Regions from separate parts of the Colwellia sp. M166 genome, predicted to be linked through region 1. Evidence: riboswitches for the same ligand, from Rfam matches in the RefSeq annotation. Region 1 holds a riboswitch; each other region holds the start of a gene.
The links. Region 1 has a riboswitch for cobalamin ahead of FGD67_RS04765 (ABC transporter ATP-binding protein). Riboswitches for the same ligand answer to the same signal wherever they lie in the genome.
Positions count from the first base shown of each region.

Region 1 (2,276 bases):
CGGGAAAGTTTTTTTGTGCATGCTTGGTTGTTTTCAATTCAATGATATGATCATTTTTACCCGCGCTAGAGATGATTTCATACTGTAAGTCGGGCCTTGCTGGTATCAGCCAGTGCCTCATACTCCCAGTTTGGTGCCAACGATTTAACAGGCCTAAAGAATAATATCCTTTATCAAACATAGTTAGTGAATTATCTGGTGTACGTTCAATTAAACGCTCAGCTAATTTCATCTCATTGGTTTTATAGTTATCAAACTCGCTACTGAGTAGTTGATGGCTGGTCAATTCCATATGACAGACCATGCGTATTTGAGGAAAGGCTGTATCACCATATTGGTTGCTACCAGAAGAGAATGCTTTACGATTGTCAGGCGTGTCGGCTGTTCGCCACACAACACCGTCAACCGCTAATAGATTCAAACCATTCCATGTTTCGAATGACTGTTGCTTATACATTGATTGAGCAGATTTATTGAAAACCTGTTTAACGGCGTCATCACCTAACCTTTGTCTCGCTTGTACCATTGCACTTGGAGCAACGAGTTGGTTTTTGCCAGGTAGCATGATATCTAGCTTATTGGCGATATTCCAAACCGATTCTTTTCGAAATAATGCCATGCCAATGACTGACCACAAAACAGCCTCAAGCGGTAACCTTCGCTTACGAACGGTAGCAATCCCTGCTTGTTGAAAGCCTTGTTCAATGATTTCAGGGTCAAGAATTTCTGATAATTTTTCAAAGGTATGGTATCGGTTGCTTTCTTCAAGTGTTGCTTGCAGTGCTTGTTCTATATTCACAAAAAAAATCCGTAGTTAGTTTCCTAACTACGGATTTTGCATGATCGTTTGGATCGGTCAACAGGTCATTTTCTTAACTGATCGGCATTGAGCATTAGCTCCTTTTTTATTATCCGCCCTGACCCGCCCTTCATGTTGCTTGACGATTTTCGTTGTAAAGCGGCATACTTAACCGTAAAATCAGCTTCATATTGTATGATATCTTTAACCAAGTATTTGATGATCATAGATCAACTTTAGGTTAATTTATAGGGAACATGGTTAAAGGCCGTGACTGTACCCGCAACTGTAAATAGCTTTATTATTCAAAGTTATAAGTCAGGACACCTAGTATCAAAATTTGTAATAACACTAATAATGTTAACACCGTGCGGGAATACACGTGAGTTACACTGTCTAAAAGACCTTCGTATCCTATTTTCAGCACCCGAATAAATAACATTATCCCCGACAAACTTTTGCGTTAACGTTTAGGTAGCAATGAAAACATACTTAGGAACATTATCCAATATTCACCAGATGTTAATATTAGGCTATTTTTGATGTCAAAATTACTCAGTGTTAAAGCAGTATCTTGGACAGTTGACAAACAAGTGATCCTGAACAACATTACTTTTGATATTAACCGTGGCGATATTATTGGCATAATAGGACCCAATGGTGCAGGTAAAACTTCGTTGCTTAAGTGTTTATTAAATCAGTATAAAAACTGGCAAGGGTGTATAAAGCTAAAAAATAAAAGTATCCGTCAATATAAACCACATGAATTAGCACAAACCTTTGCTTTAGTGGTACAAAAATCACCTCCTATATTTGATTTAAAAGTTTATGACGTAGTAAGAATGGGCTTACTGCCCTATAAAGCGCTATTTGCTCGTGACAACGACGTTGATAAAAAAGAAATTCTGCTAGCGTTAGACAAAGTAGGTTTAGCAACGAGCAAAAATAAATTCTTCAATACTTTATCTGGCGGTGAACAACAACGAGTATTGATTGCTAAAGCTTTGGTACAGAAAGCCAAAATATTAGTATTAGATGAACCCACTAATCATTTAGACATATTCTATCAACATCAAATATTACAATTAATTAAGGCTTTAAATATTACCGTGATCATGACCATACATGATCTCAATCTTGCAGCACAGTACTGCAATAGATTACTACTCTTAGATAAAGGTGATTTAGTCAGTAACAGTAGCGTTGATAAGGTGCTAACGCCTGATGTCTTAACAAGTGTTTTTGGTTTACCTTGCCATCGAGATGACGCTCAACATAGTGGCATCCCGCGAGTCTATTTTTACCCTGCACCTGACGCAACGTTCAGCCACAAACCCAATTTATCCCGTAACAATATCGGTAAGCTTTCGTGAATATTTTTCGTACTATTAAAGGTAAAAATGCTTGGGTTTTTTCTGGCCTGATCATCTTAACTTTGTTTTCTATAGTGATGTCAATTACTTTTGGTCCAGCGACC
Region 1 covers NZ_CP040755.1:1,043,288-1,045,563, forward strand. Annotated here, with positions in the region: gene FGD67_RS04760 (IS4 family transposase) at 1-799, opposite strand, end outside; cobalamin riboswitch at 1,003-1,149, shown strand; gene FGD67_RS04765 (ABC transporter ATP-binding protein) at 1,342-2,172, shown strand; gene FGD67_RS04770 (FecCD family ABC transporter permease) at 2,169-2,276, shown strand, end outside.

Region 2 (2,276 bases), 2.3 Mb from region 1:
TAAACTGTCGGCAATAGCGAGGCTAAAAATAGGAAGAGTAGCTTGTCAGTATTTAATGTTTATTTGTTACGCCATGGCGAGCTTGTACAAAGCGGCATCCTTTGCGGTCGTACTGATATTGCGCTATCCGATATTGGCAAGCAACAACTTATTAATGCCACAAAAAATTTACCTAAAATTTCAAATTGTTATAGCTCGCCGTTGGTTCGGTGTCGAGAATTTGCCACACAATATTGCCAACAACATGAGCTTTCATTGCAGGTGTTGACCGAATTACAAGAAATGAACTTTGGTGATTGGGACGGTAAACCTTATCAAGCGTTGTGGCAATTAACACAGGAAGCTGAAACAACCGCAGCAGAAACAACGTTAACCTTAGGCGATTTTTGGCAAGATCCCTGGCAATGCCAACCGCCCAACGGTGAGTCTATGGAAAGTTTTATGGAGCGCGTTGATAACTTCTGGCAAAATTTACTCTCGCAATTGTGCCAAAGCGAACTCGAAAAAGCGGACTCATTAAATACTTTAGTGTTGAGTCATGGTGGTGTTATTCGATATCTACTGGCTAAAGTATTAGGGCTGCCTATTCCAGGTACTTATCATATGACCAACTTGGATGTGCCTTATGGCAGCTTAATTCATCTGCAAGTTTTCATTGATAACGAAGGTAAAGCTTGGTCTAAATTAATGCTTTAATTGCGCGATTATATGCCCCTAATATTTTAGTCCTTTAGTATGAAAGTTAATTGGCACTCTATAGCAATAGATTGATTTTTATCGTTTTTATTACTTTATGAACTATCTGATATAAAAATAAACCTTGCTATTTTCCCCTAGCTGTCGATAATCGCGGCAATAATTAAATAATGTCATATTCAAATACACTTTTTTAAGCTGCTTAAAAGCATTTAAATTCGTGAGGCTGGGAATGTGGTGAAAGTCCACAACTGTACCCGCAACTGTAAACAGAGCGATATATTAACCACTAAACATTTTCGAAAGAAAATCATTGGGAAGGGATATATCTAGATGCTGTAAGTCAGGATACCAGATGAATATGAACATTAATTGCTACGTCGAGCGGGTTACTCGAGACACTATCAATTTTTTATTGGTGACGATATCACTGATGAAAATAGATTTGCTCCCAAAAACCCCCTAATACTATCGACGTTAATCATCATATACCGATCCACTAACAATTTTTTATTTAGTACGGTCTGATTTAGGTAATGTCATGTTTGAGATCCAAGCGGTTAGTTGTGAACATTCAGAAAAAATTCAAGCAAAAATCGATGGTAAAACCAAGCCATTAGGTGCATTAGGCGATCTTGAATTACTTGCTAAACAAATTGCACAAATACAGCTAATAAGCACGATAGCTGACACCAAAAATAATATTCTCAACGATGACCCAACTGACACCCAGCACAAGTTACAACTTGTCTCTCCCCATTTAACGGTATTTGCCGGCGATCATGGTATTGCTAGCGAAGGTGTTTCTATTGCGCCAAGTGACGTTACTAGCCAAATGGTGGCTAACTTTGCCAATGGTGGAGCGGCTATCAATGTACTTTGCCGACAATTCGGTTGGCAACTGAGTGTTGTTGATGCGGGTATTCTACATCCCCCTGCAGCATCTTTACCGGTTATTAATCAGCGTTTAGGTTATATAACACAGGCAATCAACCAGCAAGCTGCAATGACTGAGGCTCAAGTCGAACAGGGCTTTTCGTTTGCACTGCAACACATCAACAAAATTAAAGCGAGTGGTTGTAATATTGTGGCCTTTGGTGAAATGGGCATTGGCAATACCACTATTGCATCAGCCATTATGGCGGCAATAATGAAAGTGCCTGTCAGCGATGTGGTTGGTCGTGGTACCGGTGTTTCTGATGATGTGGTTAAGAAGAAGCAACAAGTTATTGAACAAGCTTTGGCATTGCATGCTGAAAACTTAGTTGATGCAAAGGCAATTTTACGCTGTATCGGTGGCTTTGAACTAGTACAAATAACTGCAGCGATGCTGGCGGCCGCAGAGAATAATATGCTGATTATTGTTGATGGTTTTATTTGTACCGCTGCGGCTATGTTAGCGATTGAACTGAATGCTAATGTCAAAGGCTATATGGTATTTGCTCATTGCTCAGGTGAACAAGGTCATCAGAAAATGTTGCAGTGGTTGAACGTTAAGCCTTTATTAAACTTAGGTTTACGTTTGGGTGAAGGTACAGGCGCCGCATTAGCGTTGCCCATTCTTCAAGCTGCGGTGGCAT
Region 2 covers NZ_CP040755.1:3,371,564-3,373,839, forward strand. Annotated here, with positions in the region: gene FGD67_RS15185 (histidine phosphatase family protein) at 43-696, shown strand; cobalamin riboswitch at 875-1,071, shown strand; gene cobT (nicotinate-nucleotide--dimethylbenzimidazole phosphoribosyltransferase) at 1,238-2,276, shown strand, end outside.
Region 2: another riboswitch for cobalamin. It lies ahead of cobT (nicotinate-nucleotide--dimethylbenzimidazole phosphoribosyltransferase); the one in region 1 lies ahead of FGD67_RS04765 (ABC transporter ATP-binding protein).

Region 3 (2,276 bases), 1.4 Mb from region 1:
ATAGAGCAGGTTCATTCTTCATTAGCTATTGATATTGATCATTTTAAAAGTGTAAATGATCAGTTTGGTCATTTTATTGGTGATAAGGTGATTCAGCGTATTGCTAAAGTCATTAAAGCGACCATCTCAGATCAAGATATTGCTGTGCGCTTTGGTGGTGAAGAGTTTGTGGTTGTAATGGTTAATAAAACCATGACACAAGCACATGAAGTGGCTGAAAAAATTAGACTGGCAATATCGCAATTAAAGTTAATGCAAAGGGACTCTAAAGCCTACTTGCCTAAAATATCAGTATCGATTGGTATTGCTCAACGACAAGATGAGCTTAATTGGACCGCATTGTTTGAACAGGCTGATACCGCTTTATACCAAGCTAAAAACAACGGTAGAAATAGAAGCGTTTGTTTATAAACGCTTCTATTATTTGAGCTGAACTTAATTAGAGCCACACTTTATTTTTTAAGGGTGAAACGATTGTGGAAATGCTTGATTTGATTTTAATGCTTTAATTAATGCTTGTTCGCTTTCATTTCGAGCCTCTTGGCCCCAACCATTAAAATTAACCAACTCGTCAATAGGTCTTCTGGGTAACCAGTTTGCAGACTCTAGCTCTGGTTTTTTCTGAAAATGACTAACATAACCAAGGCACAAATAAGCGATTGGTACGACAGAATCAGGCAAAGCGAGTGTTGCTTTTAAGGTGTCATGATGCAGAATTGAAACCCAGCCAACGCCTAAACCTTCCGCACGAGCAGCAAGCCAAAAGTTTTGTACCGCACATACCGAGCTATATAAATCCATTTCTTTCATATGAGTTCTGCCAATAACTGTTTTGCCTGTTCGGTTTCGATCGCAAGTAATACAGATATTGATAGGTGACTCAATAATGCCTTCAAGCTTTAAGTTCTTATATTTTTCTTGCTTACTTGCTTCAAACATTGTTTGTGCTTCTTGATGAGCAAGGGTAAAACTTTGATGTATTTTAGTTTTTACTTCAGGACATTGTATAACAATGAAGTTCCAAGGCTGCATAAAACCAACAGATGGCGCATGGTGGGCAGCATATAGTATCCTGCTTAGTACATCATTTGGAATTTCCGTGGCTAGAAATTGCCCTCTAACATCTCTGCGGTTAAAAATTGATTTATATAAGCCATATTGCTCTTGTTCATTAAATTGATGCGTCGCTCTTGGCTGCGCGGTGTTGTTATTGAATAAATCCAAAATATTCCCCTTCTTGGACTTTAAAAGCGGTCGGCCTTCCACTTTGTTGGCATTATTGGGCAGGTCTTCTGACTAAGACATAAATTTAGATAAAATAAATTAAAGTTTGATACCTTCCCAGCATTTATTGCCAGTGGCTTTAATATCGGTTTTAAACCTAAGGGTATTGCGCAAGCGCATAAGATTGCTCTGCGATATTTTCAAACTAATACGTCATTACAGCGTTGGGCACGTACTGGATTTTCACCAATTTCCCTATTCTCCTGAACTTACCCACTAAAAGTAAGTAACAAGCACCTAATAATAAATTACCAGGACTATAACACTGCCGGTATAAATTGAAAAAATTATCTTTAATTTGGCGTATGTATTTATTGATAAAATCAGCAGAGGCGAGGCGAGTGATTGACCAAGTTGACGGATAAAAAAAAGGGAAGATAAATTAATATCTTCCCTAGTTACAATCTAGTTGGGAGTCTAGTTTGGGGTTATTTCTATATCTTTATGGGTTGTATGTTACGTCTAAGCTCACACCACTTGCCGCAACGTACCCATAGATACCTATATGCCAGGTGTCGGCTATTGGGTTAGTAAATGGGCATGCTTCTGTGTTACCACTTTTATAAGGGCGACAGTCATAAGTTGAAGTTGTTGGTTGTGCACCACGGCGAATGTACATATCTGCATCACCAGTGCCACCACTCATATTGAAATCAAGTGTTGCCATGCCTGCAGGTACATCAATGGTGTAATAAGTCCATGCGCGACGTGCAACTGTGATATCAGTTACTGAGGCACTACCACCTGTAGCATCACCGCCACCGCCCGTTGACCCTTCAGTGAAGCTACCTGTTAAGTTCACACCAGTGAAGGCAGAATATCCAATAACTTTCACATAATAAGTACCCGCTTGTGCTGTCTCTATCGGGCAAGACTCAGCATTTCCGCCTTTATATGGACGACAATCATAGCTCGTCGTTGTTGGCGCTGAGCCAAATTTAACATAAAGATCAGCATCACCTGTTCCACCAGCCATGGTAAAGTTAAGATCG
Region 3 covers NZ_CP040755.1:4,532,577-4,534,852, forward strand. Annotated here, with positions in the region: gene FGD67_RS20420 (GGDEF domain-containing protein) at 1-411, shown strand, start outside; gene bluB (5,6-dimethylbenzimidazole synthase) at 460-1,224, opposite strand; cobalamin riboswitch at 1,265-1,540, opposite strand; gene FGD67_RS20430 (S8 family serine peptidase) at 1,727-2,276, opposite strand, start outside.
Region 3: another riboswitch for cobalamin. It lies ahead of bluB (5,6-dimethylbenzimidazole synthase); the one in region 1 lies ahead of FGD67_RS04765 (ABC transporter ATP-binding protein).